Regions from separate parts of the Ruminococcus sp. 1001136sp1 genome, predicted to be linked through region 1. Evidence: riboswitches for the same ligand, from Rfam matches in the RefSeq annotation. Region 1 holds a riboswitch; the other holds the start of a gene.
The links. Region 1 has a riboswitch for cyclic di-GMP ahead of ABHC48_RS08535 (hypothetical protein). Riboswitches for the same ligand answer to the same signal wherever they lie in the genome.

Region 1 (7,912 bases):
CGGTAAAGGTTGGATCCATGCGGTTCCATTTCTCCCCGTCATAGGTAATCGCCTGTTCCACCCATCCTTTTCCACGTATGTAAACATCGATCCAGGCATGCTTGATGTCACCTGCATATCCGATCTGAAGCTTACAGGGAATATCCCTGCTTCGCAGCATTGCCGTCATCAAGGCAGCATAATCAAAACAGATTCCCTTTCCGGTAGAGAGGGTTTCGTCTATGTCAGGAAGATATCCTGTCTCAACGGTGGCTGCTTTGTCCTCGTCGTAGGTGACATGCTGGGTTACATACTGGAAAACGGTGTCAATGCTTTCCTGTTCCGTGGCATCCTCTGCCAGAAGAGAAAGAGCCAGCTTGCAGGCTTCTGAGTTCGGGGTAAAATTTACATACTGGTTCGGATACAAAAACGGGAGAAATTCATTCTCCAGGGAAACCTCCAGAGCCTGGGCAAAAAGTGCGGCATACTGACTGCCGTTTACCTGCTCATAACAGGATACCTGGTAGGTGCCGCTTCCACTGGTAAACGGAATGACAGCACTTTCGCCGGAGCTTACAAAATAAGAATAAACAACGCCGTCATCCGCGGAAAGCTGGATGTTTTTGGTGGTACCATTGCTGTCACTGACAGCAGTCAGATATCCCTGACTGATATTTGAAATATCCAGTATCAGAGGTGAATATCCTATGGTGTCTGTTCCAGGAGCTTCCGGAACCAGAACCTTCAGCGGGGAAAAAACAGGCGGTTCTTCGCCGGAACCGGAGCTGCTGTTCTGACCGCAGCCTGCAGCTGGGAAAACTATTAGCAGGAAAAATAGAAATAAGCAAAGCAGAAGGGCCGAAATGCGTTTAGACATAGCGCCGCTCCTTTTTATAAGTTGATCATTCATTTTCAAACACGTTCCAGGGATTTTTGAAATTCGGGAAGATCGTACCATGCTGGTGGTTCCTTCATACGAACCACGAAATGGCACAGATCAGGACGGATCCTGGCTTCCAGGTATTCCATAGGACCCAGTGAACAGTGTGCTGTTCTGGTGTTGAAAAAAATAGGAGATCCCGGTTCAATGTTGAGAATCTGTGCATCAAGGAAATCAGCTGAGCTGATGTTGATGTGTTCTTCGCCAGTTTCAAATTTAATTCCGTAGTGCTTCTGAATAAAGTAATAGAGATCTACAAGCTGTTCGCGGTAGGTATCTAAATCTGGGAAAAAATCAATACGGATATAATTTGTCTGAATTATCACAGGCTGTTCATTGGAGGAAACCACTCTTTGAAGGCGGAAGACTTCTGTTCCTTCATTAAGGTCCAACGCACTGGCGACCTGGCTGTTTGCAGGAATACGGTCAATCCAGGTTCCGCTGATGGTCAGGGCGGCATTATCCGGAAACAGAGTGTTTATGTCTATTACGTTATGAAATTTTGAGAAGCTGGTAAGCTCTCGTTCTTTGGGATTGATCACCTGTGTGCCGGCACCCTGCTTTACCTTTATGCGTTTGTCTTTAACCAAAAGGTCAATGGCATGCCGGACCGTCGTACGGCTTACCGAAAACATTTTTCCAAGCTCATCTTCTGTGGGAAGATAGGAACCTATGGGATAAACGTTATTATCTATATCGGATTTTAATTTGTTATAACATTTCTTGTATGCAGGAAGTTTTTCCATAATGTTTCCTTTCAAATAAGGTTGTTTAGTAACTTATAGTATATATGTATCAAACAAATAAGTCAAATAATAATTAAAAAAAACAGAAGAACTTATACAAAATGCATAAAAATAAGAGGAGTATCTTGTCAAATAAAACACTTTACTAAAAAAGAAAAACATTGTATAGTAATGTTTATAAACATAATCATGAATTTGAAAATAAATTAAAAATAAAGGAGAAACATAATGACGAAAAAACAGGAATTTGTACCGCGCGAGATAAGAGAAAAACCATTGTATGAACTGGAATCGGTAGAAGATATTCCGGTATCAGAGCTGTATCAGGTTAAGGTAAACGGAAAGGAACAGCGAGTATATCATACAGAATTTTTTGATTTTGTTTCTTTCTTGGATGAAAATGAAAAGGCAGAGGTAGAAGTTACAGTAAACGAACCATTTCAGAAAGCTGTTATCCGTCCTGCAGCTGCACAGATACCATTCAAAGAAGAGGGAAACAAAATCAGCATAAGCCTTCCTGCCGGAAAGAGAATTACTCTTGAACTGGACGATAAACTGGAGTCACCACTTTATGTTCTTCCGGGAAAATACATACCGAAGCCTGAGAATGCCACTTATGTATTTGAAAGCGGAAAAGCCTATAACGTGGGATGCCTTCAGCTTAATTCTGACGAAACTGTTTATATAGAGTACGGAGCAGTTGTAAGTGGAAGAATCTATTCCAGAATGGCAGACAGAGTCCGTATTCTGGGAAACGGAATCCTGTATGGAGGAAACTGGCATGCATGGGATGAAAATGGTGCAGAGCAGCTGATCGTTCCTGTATTGGGTGAGGACATTGAAATACGCGGAATCACACTTCTGGATGGTGGTTCCTGGCATATTGTTCCGGTTGCATGTAAAAATGTTCTGATTGAAGATGTAAATGTTCTGGGAAAAGTGATCACAGGAGATGGCGTCGATATAGTCGGATGTGAGAATGTAGTGCTTCGTAATTGCTTTATAAGGGCAAATGATGATTGTATATCTATTAAGGCTGTGGAATTCCAGGATCCGTCAGGCTGCACAGATGTGAGACATATCCTTGTTGAGGATTGCCTGTTCTGGAATGCAGAATTTGGAAACACACTTGAAATCGGATATGAAACCAGATGTGACGAAATTACAGATGTTGTTTTCAGAAATTGTGATGTTGTACATTGCCAGTATGAGGGCAATCAGTCAGGTGGAGTACTGACAATTCATAACGCTGACCGTGCCCATGTACATGATATTGTTTATGAAAACATCCGAATTGAAGATGCCCAGGAAAAATTTATTGATATTAAAACTCTTGATTCCAAGTATTCACGAGACAGGGAAAGAGGCATGGTAAATGATATTTTCTTTAAAAATATTGAAATTACAGAAGGCACTTTTCCAGTATCCATTATACGTGGCTTTGAGATGAAAAATGAAGTGTGCAGACCTCATGGCTTTTATTTTGACAATGTGGTAATTCATGGAGAAAAGGTGATGTCACCTGGTGAATTACACATGGTTGTGGAATTGTCAGATGAACTGAAATTCCAGTAAAAGGAATTAACAAAGGAGATGGAAGAAAGCATGGATATTTTGCTTGTCGGAACCTATACACAGCATGATGCCCCTGCTGTATTGGAGAAGCAGGAGCTTGGAAAAGGTATCTATCTGATTCCGTATAATGAGATCCTGGGAGATGTTGCAGGAACTCCTCTTATCATACAAATGCAGAATCCTTCCTGGATTTGTCTGGTGAAGAACCGGCTTTTTGCGGTAAGTGAAAGTGAAGATGCTGCGGAAATTGTGGAATATGAAGTAGGGGTTCAGGAAGAAAGGCTTACAGCAGAGAAAAAGGAAGGTCTTCAGATGCCTGGAAAAGCATCCTGTCATATTGAAAAGGATGAAAAATCTGAAAAGGGCTGATTCCAATACGATCGCAGTTATAATAAAAGAAATCAGCAACTCATACTGGGGTGTTATGCTTCATGTATTGGAGCGGGAAGTCCGTGACAGGAAATATTGCCTGGTATTGCAGAATGTAGCAGATGATGAAGACGAAGTTGAGCTTGCCCTTCAGCTGGAAAAAGAGAAAAAAGTCAAAGGAATCATATTTCTTGGAGGTATGTATAATTATGACGAGTCAAGGCTGAGAATGCTGAGAGTTCCGTATGTGATCAGTGGTTCCGGAAAAACAGTTCCGGAGGATACAGGAACTTATCCTAAAAGTGCCCTTGTGACGACTGATACAGAGATTGAGAGCCAGAGTATGGTTGATTATCTGTGCAGCTGCGGACATAAAAGGATCGCCTTTATTACTTCCGGAGATGAAGGTCTTGGAAGATGCCATCTCAATGGCTATAAAAGGTCACTGGAAAAAAATGGACTGGAGTATGATGAGAAGCTTATAATTCGTTTAAAACCAGGTAAAAGAATCTATACGATTGAGAATGGTTATAACTGTACCTGTGAGCTTTTGAAATCGGGGGTGGATTTTTCCTGTATTTATGCAATTTCAGATACTCTGGCGGTAGGCGCCTGCAGAGCAATTATTGACAGCGGCAAAAGAGTACCGGAGGATTATTGTGTGGCAGGAGCAGATGGTCAGGACATTGCGGAATATTATCATCCATCCATCACCACATTGAAATATCCAAGAGTGGAAACTGCCCTGCAGAGCGTCCGTACCTTGTTTGATCTGATCGACCGGAAAAAGGTAGTGAAACGGCAAATACTGAGCGGAACTCTTATAGAGCGGGAGTCTACACGCAAGCTGTAAGGTGTGTTTGTTGCTATCCATTACATCGAAAAGGAATCTGTGAAAATATTTGAGAAGGATTATCATGCGTTACGATCCGCTCAGATATTTTTACAGATTTTTTTGTTTTCGTACTTTTTAGACGGATTTTTGTAAGTTTTAACAAGGGAATTCCGTTGACAAAAGTGACAGTTTGCTTTATTATAAGAAGTGAATAAAAGGCAAACCTGTTGAAAGACAGGGACGCAAAGCCAAGGGTCTAAGGTCTCAAGACTATGACAGCCGGTTGCCGCATTGATATTGATTAGGTAATGTAATATGACAGGAGACGTGGTTCTTCTGTTTGTGGCGACCGTTTATTTAATCTGATAAACGGTTTTTTTATTTCCACAAACTGATGGGACTGATAGTTTCCAGATAGCGGCAAGTCAGTTACATTATGGTTCAAGAAAGGTGTGTTATTTATGAAAGGAAAGAAATTAACAGAGTGGCTCGCAAATAAAAAAGTTGTTTCCAGTTGTGCTGCTATAGCATTGGCAGCAGTGATCGGCGGCGTTTCATTATTCTCAGGAACAGGAGAAACACCTGAATTCCCCAGTTACACAGATCCGATCATGGAGACTTCCATCATAGAAGATGAAACTCCACTGGCTTCCCAGCCGAAGACTACTGTGAAGACTACCTCCAGTACCAAGACAACCAGGAAGACTGTTAAATTAAAAAAGGCTTCCAAGAAGAGCTACACCAAGAAACTGAAAACTAAAACAAAAGTAACCAATAAAACAAATAAATCCGGTAATACAACAGTAGATACCAAGACAACCGTTGTTACCAAAGCAACAGCGAAATACACCAAGAAATCCAAAAAGAAAGTTGTTACATCCAAGATCACAACAACTGTTCAGACAACAACTACACAGCAGGTATCAATTGACAATGAGACCGCTGTAAGCACTACTTCTTCTGGTGCTTCCGCTGCCCAGGTAACTGCAGCAGCAAGCTCTTCACAGAACCAGAGCAAACACGAGGAAAATGTAGCAAGTGTTGCAGGCAAGATGGACAATCGTGTAATTGCAGCATATCAGCAGCTGGGATTTAAGCTTGTTGTTGATCCATCCGTCAACTATTCAGGATATTTTGATGCAAGATCAAGATCTATTACAATGAAGCAGATTGATGATTCTGTTTATCATGAGCTGGGTCATTTCCTTGCATTTATCGCAGGAAATGCAGATAAGACAGCAAGCTTCCAGAGCATTTTTGCAGCTGAGAAGGCAAATGTTACAGCTTTTAATAAAGCCTATGTAACACAGAATGCTTCCGAATATTTTGCAGAATCTGTTAAGGATTACATCCTGAACAATGCTTCCCTGAAGAGTAGCAGACCACAGACTTATGCAGCTGTTCAGAATGCACTGAATCAGATTACAGATGCACAGATCGCTAAGATCCAGAAGATTTATGGAGCGTTCTGGAACTAATGATTTTAAAGATGACCGGCACCCGGAGAAATATCTCCGGGTGTTTTACTGTGGATACCACAGGCGCGGGAAAATAGTGTTTTATAAAAAGGTAAGTGACAGATAGTACTTACCTTTTTGTCACCGGGAGAGCCGTAATCTTATATATGTCGAGTTACTGTTCACTGGTAACATTCCGCGAGGTGTTTTTTGTGAACAAAATTCACAGAAAACCCGAGAATTAAGTTTGCGCAGCAAACGCTACTTCTTGTGCTTGTCACAAGAAGGTTCGTCTTTCTGTGCATCGCGAAGCGTGTTACTGGTCACGGAGTGAACAGTAACTATGTCGAAGAGTCTGGATATGTGTCGACAGAAAATTCTTGCAATGAAAAACCTTAGGTGTGTATAATACAAAACAAAGGTTATCACTTTCTTGCAGGCAGGGATAGATATATTGGGGTCACTGGTCCTAAGTGAACAGTAATATATATTTGGAATGGATGTAGACACGGCGCCTGAAATGTGTTAGAATCAACTTTAATAAGTTTTTTGAAGGATGTTTTTATAATTCAGTATATAGCTTCTGTCTAATCAGACATTTGTATCCCGTTAAATCAAAATTGAAATGTGTTTTAGAATTGTATTAGTCGAAGAGGTAGATGATTGATGAAAGAAAAGTATGAATCATTATCCCTGGCTACGCTGAAAGACTTGGCAAAAGCCAGAGGACTGAAGGGCATTTCTACTATGAGAAAGCCTGAATTAATTGAACGTATGCTGGAAGAGGACAGGAAAGAACAGACTGCAGAAAATGAGCAGACTATTTCCGGAACAGCAGAAGAGAATACCATACCTGCAAGACCAGAGCCTGTGGCAGCAGAAAAAACAGAAAATACGGGAAGTGTTTCTTCACCGGAGAGAAGAGAAGCACCAACCAGATCCCGTACCATTATACGGCGTAATCCTGAGTACCGCAGCAATAATTATGGCAGAAATGAAAATGCAGGACGCCAGAACAGTTATAATGGGGAAAACAGACCGGAGAACTTCGTGAAGCGCACTCCTGTAGCGAAACCTGTAGAAGTGGTTCCGCCAGCCGAATTAAGACCTGAGGAAACGGAACAGCCCCGTACAGGCGCAGCCAGTGAGAACCGTACAGAAGAGGATGTAAGCAACGCTTACAGTGTTCCGGCTGAAACGGTCCAGCTTGACAGTGGCGAAAAGGCCAATGGAATTCTGGAGGTTATGCCGGATGGGTTTGGATTTATCCGAAGTGAGAATTATCTTCCGGGAGAAAATGATATCTATGTTTCTCCGTCACAGATCCGCAGATTCAATCTGAAGACAGGGGATATTATTCAGGGAAATATCCGTATTAAAACACAGGGGGAGAAATTCAGTGCCCTTTTGTATGTGACGTCTATCAATGGTTTCCATCCAAGTGAGGGACAGAAGAGATACAATTTTGAAAATATGACCCCAATCTTCCCAGATGAACGTCTGATCATGGAGCGGCCTGGCGGAACTACTGCCATGCGTATCGTAGATCTGATCAGCCCTATCGGAAAGGGACAGCGTGGTATGATCGTTTCCCCGCCTAAGGCAGGTAAAACTACTTTGCTCAAGGATGTTGCGAAATCTATTCTTAAGAATAACAAGGATATGCATCTGATCATTCTTCTTATTGATGAACGTCCTGAGGAAGTTACCGATATCAGGGAAGCAATACAGGGACCGAACGTGGAAGTTATTTATTCCACATTTGATGAGCTTCCGGAGCATCATAAGCGTGTATCCGAGATGGTTGTAGAGCGTGCACGCCGCCTTGTAGAACATAAGCAGGATGTTGTGATCCTTCTGGATTCCATTACCAGACTGGCAAGAGCCTATAACCTGGTTGTTCCCCCAAGTGGAAGAACTCTGTCAGGAGGTCTTGATCCGGGAGCACTTCATATGCCGAAGCGCTTTTTTGGTGCAGCACGTAATATGCGTGAGGGAGGAAGCCTTACCA
Region 2 (7,912 bases), on a different contig from region 1:
CTGCATCTTCTTTTTCTGCAATTTTTCTGCCGCAGCCTGACAAAAGTGATGTGCCTGTCGCTATCACCAGAAGTACAGCAAGTAACTTACTCCGTTTTTTCTTTTTCATTATGACTCCCCCTGAAACTGTGTTTCATTAGTTTATAAATTATATTTATTAATAATTTTCCATCAACAGGCTTTGCTATATGTTCATCCATTCCTGCTTCTTTAGCTCTCAGTCTGTCCTCCGTGAATGCATTTGCTGTCATTGCAATGATCGGAATCATCTTTGCATCCTCTCTGTCCAGAGAACGGATTTTCTTTGTAGCTTCATAACCATTCATAACCGGCATCATAATGTCCATAAGAATGACATCAAATTCACCAGGTTTACTTTTTCTGAATAGCTCAACAGCTTCCTGTCCATTCCATGCTTTCGTCACCTCAGCACCTTCATTCTGGAGCATAAATTCTGCAATTTCCATGTTCAGCTCATTATCTTCTGCCAGAAGAATATGCAACCCCTTTATAGATTTTTCTGATACATCCTTCTGTTTTTCACGTTTATCCGCATTCATATCTATTTTGAACGGAACCCGGATCACAAAAGTAGTTCCTGTGCCTTCTTCACTTTCAAAGGTAATGGCTCCGCCCATTTTCTCGACCAGATTCTTTGCAATCGGCATCCCAAGTCCTGTTCCGGCAAATTTTGTGCGGCTTCCTGTGTGTTCCTGTGCAAATGGTTCAAAAATATGTTTTTGGAACTCCTCAGTCATTCCGATTCCGGTATCCCGGCAGACAAATTCCATTGTGGTCATTCCTGGCTGTCCGGCTGGGATTTCCATGCAGCTGATATAGATATGTCCGTTTTCTCTGTTATATTTCACCGCATTGGACAGGATATTCATCATCACCCGTTTCACATACCCCGGACTTCCAATAAAATCCCGGTGTGTGATTTCTTTTTTCTCCCACACGATCCTGATATTCTGTTCTGCAGCCATCTGCTCGATTACAGCAAGTACTTCCCTTGAAATACTGCTCAGATTAAATGGAATCTCTTCCAGAACGATTTCGCCTGACTCCAGCTTACTCATATCCAGAATTTCATTTACCAGTTCCAGCAGCAGGTTAGATGCTTCTTTCACCTTTGTTCTGTATTCCGTCTGCTTTTCCATATCATCTGCATAATAGTCTGCCATATGTACCATGCCGCAGATTCCATTGATCGGAGTCCGGATATCATGGCTCATTCGCTGTAGAAACTCTGTTTTTGCCTCATTGGCTGCTTCTGCCTTTTTTGCTGCTATCAGAAGTTCTTCTTTATATTTTTCATCTTTTTCCTGTTCCTGTTTTCGGTGTGCCAGATTGGTTCTGTATGTCCAGAACCAGAATATACTAAACATCAGAAAATAAAGAAAAATAACGCTTATCACACTTAGTGGAAGGTTATGGAACACTTCTGTATCCGGAAGATACGCATAGATATAATAATCCCTCTGCTTCAGCATAATTCCGTAACATCCGATTCCTTCATTCTTCAAATGGTAAATGTGCTGACTATCTGTATGTCTCTTCATTGCCTGAATAACTTCGTTGTCAGCCGTATTCTGCCCCAGCAAGCTCTCATCATTGCTGGCAACAACAATCCCCTCGTCTGCGACAATAATCGTTCCATCTTTCTGGATACTATAACCATTTAAAAGTCCCTGTATCGTCAGTGTATAGTTTCTGGCAAATTCAGGAGGTGTGTAATAGTAGATTGCCACAATACCCGGTGCATCTTTTCTGGCACAGGCTGCAATATCAATATAGGATCCGTCTTCCCTGGCAAACCGTTCTGAATAAGATCTTTCTTCATATCCGGTAAAATCCATAATAATGTCTTTTTGCAGATACTCCGTAATCTCATCAGTCAGAGACTCATCCGTACTGTATTCGCAGTCCGTCTTTCCCTCTGTATCCAGTACAATGATACCATCCACCCAGAGAGTCTGCAGGTTTTCTTTCAGGAACTCCCGGCTTAGATGACCGCCGTTTTCTTTTTCCGTTTTAATATTTGTACTCATCTGTCTGGCACTTTCAATAGCACGGAGGAGGCTTTTGGATTCCGAAGATTCATTATAATGGGTGTAGGTGGAACACTGCACTTTGACATAATTTACAATCTCTACCATTCTTTTCTCTGCTTCCGTTTTCTCCGCATGAAAGAAATAAAACAGAGAGACTACTGCCACACAGATTCCAATCATACCACCGAGCAGCTGGATTCGTTTTTCTTTTTTCTTTCTCTTAATATCCAAGATCATCCACCTCCAGATATTTCTGGGGATCATCCAGATATTTTCCAATAATTTTCAGGGATGTGCCATCCTGACGCATTTCTTCCAGAGTCTGGCTCATCTGCTCACAGATTCCTCTGTCATCATCTTTTGCAAAAGCGACACCTATTCCAGTGATCATCAAAGGTTCTTCCAGGATACGGAAGCTTGCATCATAATCCTTCATATACTGAACAATCGATTCCTCATGTGCGGCGACTGCATCTACATAGCCTTTTCCCAGAAATGTATAGATCAGTTCCCTGTGTCCTAGGCTGATTAGATTGCCCAGCTTTGGGATTCTTTCATCTGTCCGGTTCAGAAAGATGCCTTCCGGTTTGGTTGTGGACTGGACAGCAAGGTTCTTTCCCTCCAGGTCATTCAGGCTGTAGATATCGCTGTTCTCATTTACAGCGACCACCTGACGGCTTGCTATGTACGGTCCTGCCCAGCGGTAATCGTCAAGACGTCCTTCCATAGAAAAGCAGCCCATGATACAGTCAATCTCTCCGCTCTCTACCAGTTCTTTTTTCTTCTCCCAGTTGATCTGGACAACCTCCACCTGATATCCCATTCTTTTGAAAGCTTCCGTAGCCAGTTCTACATCTATGCCCGTCGGTACGCCATCCTCGTTCAGATAATTGTATGGCGGATAGCTGTCGCTTCCGAGGGTAATAACAGGCTTTTCAGTTTCTTCTTTCGTGTTATCTGTGTTTTTACACCCTGCCAGGGTGACTGCTAAAATTCCCGCAAGCAGAATGCCTGCAATCACTTTTTTTCCTTTCATTTTCTGTCTATCCTAACTATCCTTCTCGTATTTTTCATATCTGATTCCCTGCCATAAAATTATTATTGTTACGTCTATGAAATAACACCGTAAAAAAACACTGTCTCACAGACAGTGCACCTCAGTTCATGCAACTGGCTACCATTTTACAGGCCCTGTAGCTTTGCGTCACAGACTTTCGTCTGTTTTGCCGATTTTCTTATTATAGCTTTTAAAATTCTGCCAAAAACCTATTTTATTATACTCCATTGCTCCACTTTACACAAGAAAAACCTCACCGCTTTAACACTTAAAAATTTAAAAAAAGAACAGCCGATACATATACTCGAACTGTTCTCCTTCTTCCGAAGTCCACGCAGCATTGACATTACTGTTTCCTACTCATTTGTACTCAGATCGTTCCATATCCTTGGAACTTCTTTTTGCTCTTCTGTCAGCTTCTCCGAATTAATATCATAGGTTATTACGTTTTTACTTTCTTCTACGTTTTTGTGAGGCGGCCAGCCTGTAATAGGGCCAACTTCCGGATCTTTTGCATTATTAAAATGCATTCTAAAATTTTTTCCATACACTTGGTTTAACCCCGCCCGGATACAATTGTATTTTTTAGTTCCCTTGCCGCAGCTCCCATAGGATGCTGGCTGTCATACACCAGGCAGATCTGGCGTTCCGGAATTTCATCTTTTAATGGAATCTGTACGATCTCTTTTTTCAAAAGGGAAGGTGCGGCCATTGGCTGGGGCAAAAAGGCAAGCCCGAGCTCGCATTTTACCAGAGGCAGGATCTGATCCGCAGTGGCAGCTTCCGTATCCGGGGAAAGATCCAGGCCATGGGACAAAAATACGCTGTTGTAAAATTTATAGGTCATAGTTTCCCGCCCAAGAGAAATCATCGGATAGTTCTTTACCTCCCGAAGGGAAAGTTCCTGGCTGCCAAGGGCAGTAAAAGTAGTGCCTCCAACCAGAATCTCCTGAAACGGCATGAGCATGATCTGTTTCAATGGGGAATCCACCTCTGCCGGAGTGGAAACTACTGCAAAATCAATCTTTCCGCTTTTAACAGCTTCAATGGCTTCCGGTGTGGAATGGTTGTAAAGCTTCAGCCGGATTCCCGGATAAGTCATGTGAAAACTTTTTAATTTATCCAGCAGGAAAATATTGAGGGCAGTTTCACTGGCACCGATGGCTACACTTCCGTGAGATAATCCGGAGCTGTCTGCCAGCTCCTCTTCTGCTGCCTGAAACTGCTCCATTGCACTTAGCACATGATTATAAAGCCGTTCTCCTTCCGGAGTGAGCTGTACGCCGCGGTTGGTACGGATAAATAAAGTGGTATTCAGCTGTTGTTCCAGACAATTCATGGCCCGGGTAATATTAGGCTGGCTGTTGTTTAACGCCTGAGCCGCCTTGGTAAAATTGTGGTATTTTGCCACATAATAAAAAATCTTATAATACTCGAAGTTAACATCCATAATATTTTTCCTTTTCTTTTGGCATATCATATGTTTATTTCAGTTATATCAATTATAGTTTTTACTTATTTCTACGTCAAGCGTATTATGTACTCGAAAACCATATGGCGTTGTATTTGCCACATGCTTCCCTCTTAAGGTAGAAACTACCACCACCTCCCCTGTATATCGCTTAAGAGGAAAATACCCTTTAGGATGATTTCTACTCCTAAAGGGTATTTTTATAAATAATTATTTATTTAATTTATGAAATAATATAAAACAATACTTAACCGCTCAGGTATTTTCCGGATAAATCCCAATAAACGTTAGAAGCGGAAGTACACGGAAATCATGTAAAACAATTTTCATTTCCCTGGCTTTTTTCCCCTTAACACGAATGATCTTCTGATAGCCAATTACCGTTCCTGTGTAAATACTGTTCCATATTTCCCCTTCTTTAACAAATACCTCATATTTTTCTACTCTCTGGCTATAGCAGACAGCCTCTTTTAATACCAGATACCCCAAATTGTATGAGTCGTCCAGGCAAATCGTTATCTCTACTGGCAGCTCACTGCTTTCAGGCTGATACCATGCTTCTAAAGTATCCTTTGTCAAATTGGAAGCCGGATGCGCCGGATCTTCATTTTCCGAAAAAACATGTGCTGTACTCATTAAATTATGAGCAAAAGATTTCTTTTTCCAGCTTCCAAATTCTTCCAGACGTTTAACATCATTTTTATGAAGAAGTCCGTTTGGCATAGGTGGAATGTTTAACAAAAAGGTTGCATTTCCTCCAACAGCCCCAATATAGATATGAACCAGCTCTTCCAGACTTTTCACCTGATCATCTTCTTCTGGATGATAAAACCATCCAGGTCTTATAGAAGTATTTACTTCTGCCGGATACCAGATCAGATCCGTTTCACCTTCAAGCGCTTTTCTGCTTCCAAGATCTTCCATATCACTGGTAATCCGGCGCATTCTGAATTCCTCATCATCGGTCTGCTGGCTTCTTTCCTGTACACTCTCTGCAAGTGCTGTACGCGCAGGAACAACACTCCACTCAGATTTTCTTACATCGCCAGCTTCATTTCCACACCATCGGATATCTGGCCCGCACACACAGATACATGCGTCTGGCTGATATTTTCGAACACATTCGTAATAGCGATTCCAGTCGTAGACCTGTTTTTTCCCATTAGGTCCTTCCCCACATGCACCATCCAGCCAGACACTGAAAATATCCCCATAGCCGGTGAGAAGCTCAGTCAGCTGTGCCAGATAGTAATCATCATATTCTTTTCCACTTCCATAGCAAGGCTGGTTTCGATCCCATGGAGAAAGATAAATTCCAAATTTCAGTCCATGGCGGCGGCATGCTTCGGACACTTCCCGGACCACATCTCCCCTGCCATTTTTCCACGGGCTTGCTGCAACGCTGTGACTGGTATATCTGGTAGGCCACAGGCAGAAGCCGTCATGGTGCTTACAGGTAAGAATTACGCCTTTCATGCCGGCATTTTGTGCTGCAGTCACCCACTGGTCTGCGTCAAACTCTGTAGGATTAAAAATTTGCAGATTTTCCGTTCCATCTCCCCATTCCCGATTGGTATACGTATTCATTCCAAAATGAAAAAACGCATAAAACTCTGTTGCCTGATAGGCAATCTGGCGGCAGGAGGGAACTATTTTTATTAATTCCTGATCAGTTGGCATATGATTTCTCCTTTTTTCATCCCTTCAACCCGCCTGCACCGATTCCCTGAAGCAGATATCTCTGTCCAATGAGATAGATAATAATTGTTGGGATCATAACGATTACAAGTCCGGCAAACAGGGCACCCCAGTCTGTAGCATATTTCTGCACCTCAAACAAGTTTGCCATACCGATGGGAAGGGTTTTCTTTGCATCTTCCGTAAGAAGAACAAGTGCCAGTGGATATTCATTCCAGAAGCCCATGGCACTTAACATCGTAATGGTCGCAATCCCGGGTTTTGCAAGAGGCACCATAACTCTTAATAACAGCTGGATATTAGTAGCACCGTCAATTCTTGCAGACTCCTCATAATCCCTTGGTACCGCAGACATAAATCCCTGTAAGGTAAAAATACAGAAAGGAAACTGCATAACTGCATAAACAAGACATAATACCGGCAGGTTATTTAATCCGTTCACAGCCTGTAATTCCAGAAACAAAGGAATCATAATGTAAGTAGCCTGCAGAAAAATACAAGCCATGTAGACCGTAGAAATCAGCCTGCTGCCCACAAAACGGTATCTTGCCAGTACATAAGAGATGGGAATGACCAAAAGCAGAAGCAATACAGTGGAAAGCACTGTTACAAATATGGAATTTCCAAAATAAGCGGCAATATTTGCTTTCTGCCATGCTGCCACAAAATTATCCAGATTCAAAGCTGCGGGCAATGCATAAGGATCTGTCAGATATTCTGCATTTGTCTTAAACGCAGACATCAGGTTCCAGAAAAGCGGATACAAAAAGATAACGGTAAACAGAATCATCAGGATTCTGATACACCAGGTTCTTACAGTTTTCATCAGTCTCCCTCCTATTCTTTTTCAGATGATATTTTTTTAGAAATCATTGCAAGGACGATTGCAAGGCCAAGGGTAAACATGGCGATTGCCATGGCATATCCAAAGTTGGCATTTCTCATACCCTGGGTGTACATATACTGCAACAGGACACTGGATGCGCCGTTTGGTCCACCACCTGTCATAACATTGGACAGGGTAAAACTTAAGTTGATAGTACCAGACAGGGAAAGTATATAGGTCGTTCCAATTGATCTGCGAAGCAACGGAATGGTGATCTTAAAGAACTTCTGCACTCCTGTTGCACCGTCAATGGAAGCAGCTTCATAAACCTCCTGGGAAATCCCATCAATGGAAGCCACATGCATGACCATGTAATAACCAATGGCCTGCCAAACCAAGGCTGCACCGATACACCAGAGAGCCGTTTTTCCCTCTCCAAGCCATGCGTGTTTCCAGGTGGAAAGATGGAACAGATCCAGCATATGATTCAGAATTCCTCTTGTGGGATTAAACACAAAGGACCACACAATACCAACTACAGTCATGGAAACAATACTTGGGAAAAAGAATACGGTCCGGTAAAATGACTTTTCCTTAAGCTGTCCCTGAGTAAGGATAAATGCAAATACAAGACTTAGAAATATGGTCACAGCCGGGATTACCAGCATCAGCTTAAGAGTATTAAACAGTGCCTGAAGAAAATCCTTATCCTGGAACATATACCTGTAATTATCCAAAAATACAAATTTGCTGTTAAAGCCTACGCTAAGTGCAGTGGAACTGGTAAAAGACAGATAAATGGCATT

Region 2: another riboswitch for cyclic di-GMP. It lies ahead of ABHC48_RS04240 (transporter substrate-binding domain-containing protein); the one in region 1 lies ahead of ABHC48_RS08535 (hypothetical protein).

What each region holds. Positions count from the first base shown of each region.
Region 1 covers NZ_JBDPGY010000008.1:40,616-48,527, reverse strand. The annotation lists gene ABHC48_RS08560 (transglutaminase-like domain-containing protein) at 1-856, opposite strand, end outside; gene ABHC48_RS08555 (GntR family transcriptional regulator) at 892-1,665, opposite strand; gene ABHC48_RS08550 (glycosyl hydrolase family 28 protein) at 1,894-3,240, shown strand; gene ABHC48_RS08545 (beta-propeller fold lactonase family protein) at 3,271-3,609, shown strand; gene ABHC48_RS08540 (substrate-binding domain-containing protein) at 3,587-4,462, shown strand; cyclic di-GMP riboswitch class I at 4,652-4,735, shown strand; gene ABHC48_RS08535 (hypothetical protein) at 4,906-5,922, shown strand; gene rho (transcription termination factor Rho) at 6,568-7,912, shown strand, end outside.
Region 2 covers NZ_JBDPGY010000003.1:182,170-190,081, reverse strand. The annotation lists gene ABHC48_RS04250 (ABC transporter substrate-binding protein) at 1-109, opposite strand, end outside; gene ABHC48_RS04245 (ATP-binding protein) at 87-2,291, opposite strand; gene ABHC48_RS04240 (transporter substrate-binding domain-containing protein) at 2,275-3,090, opposite strand; cyclic di-GMP riboswitch class I at 3,217-3,292, opposite strand; gene ABHC48_RS04235 (hypothetical protein) at 3,468-3,641, opposite strand; gene ABHC48_RS04230 (LysR family transcriptional regulator) at 3,668-4,561, opposite strand; gene ABHC48_RS04225 (alpha-L-fucosidase) at 4,838-6,262, opposite strand; gene ABHC48_RS04220 (carbohydrate ABC transporter permease) at 6,279-7,106, opposite strand; gene ABHC48_RS04215 (sugar ABC transporter permease) at 7,118-7,912, opposite strand, start outside.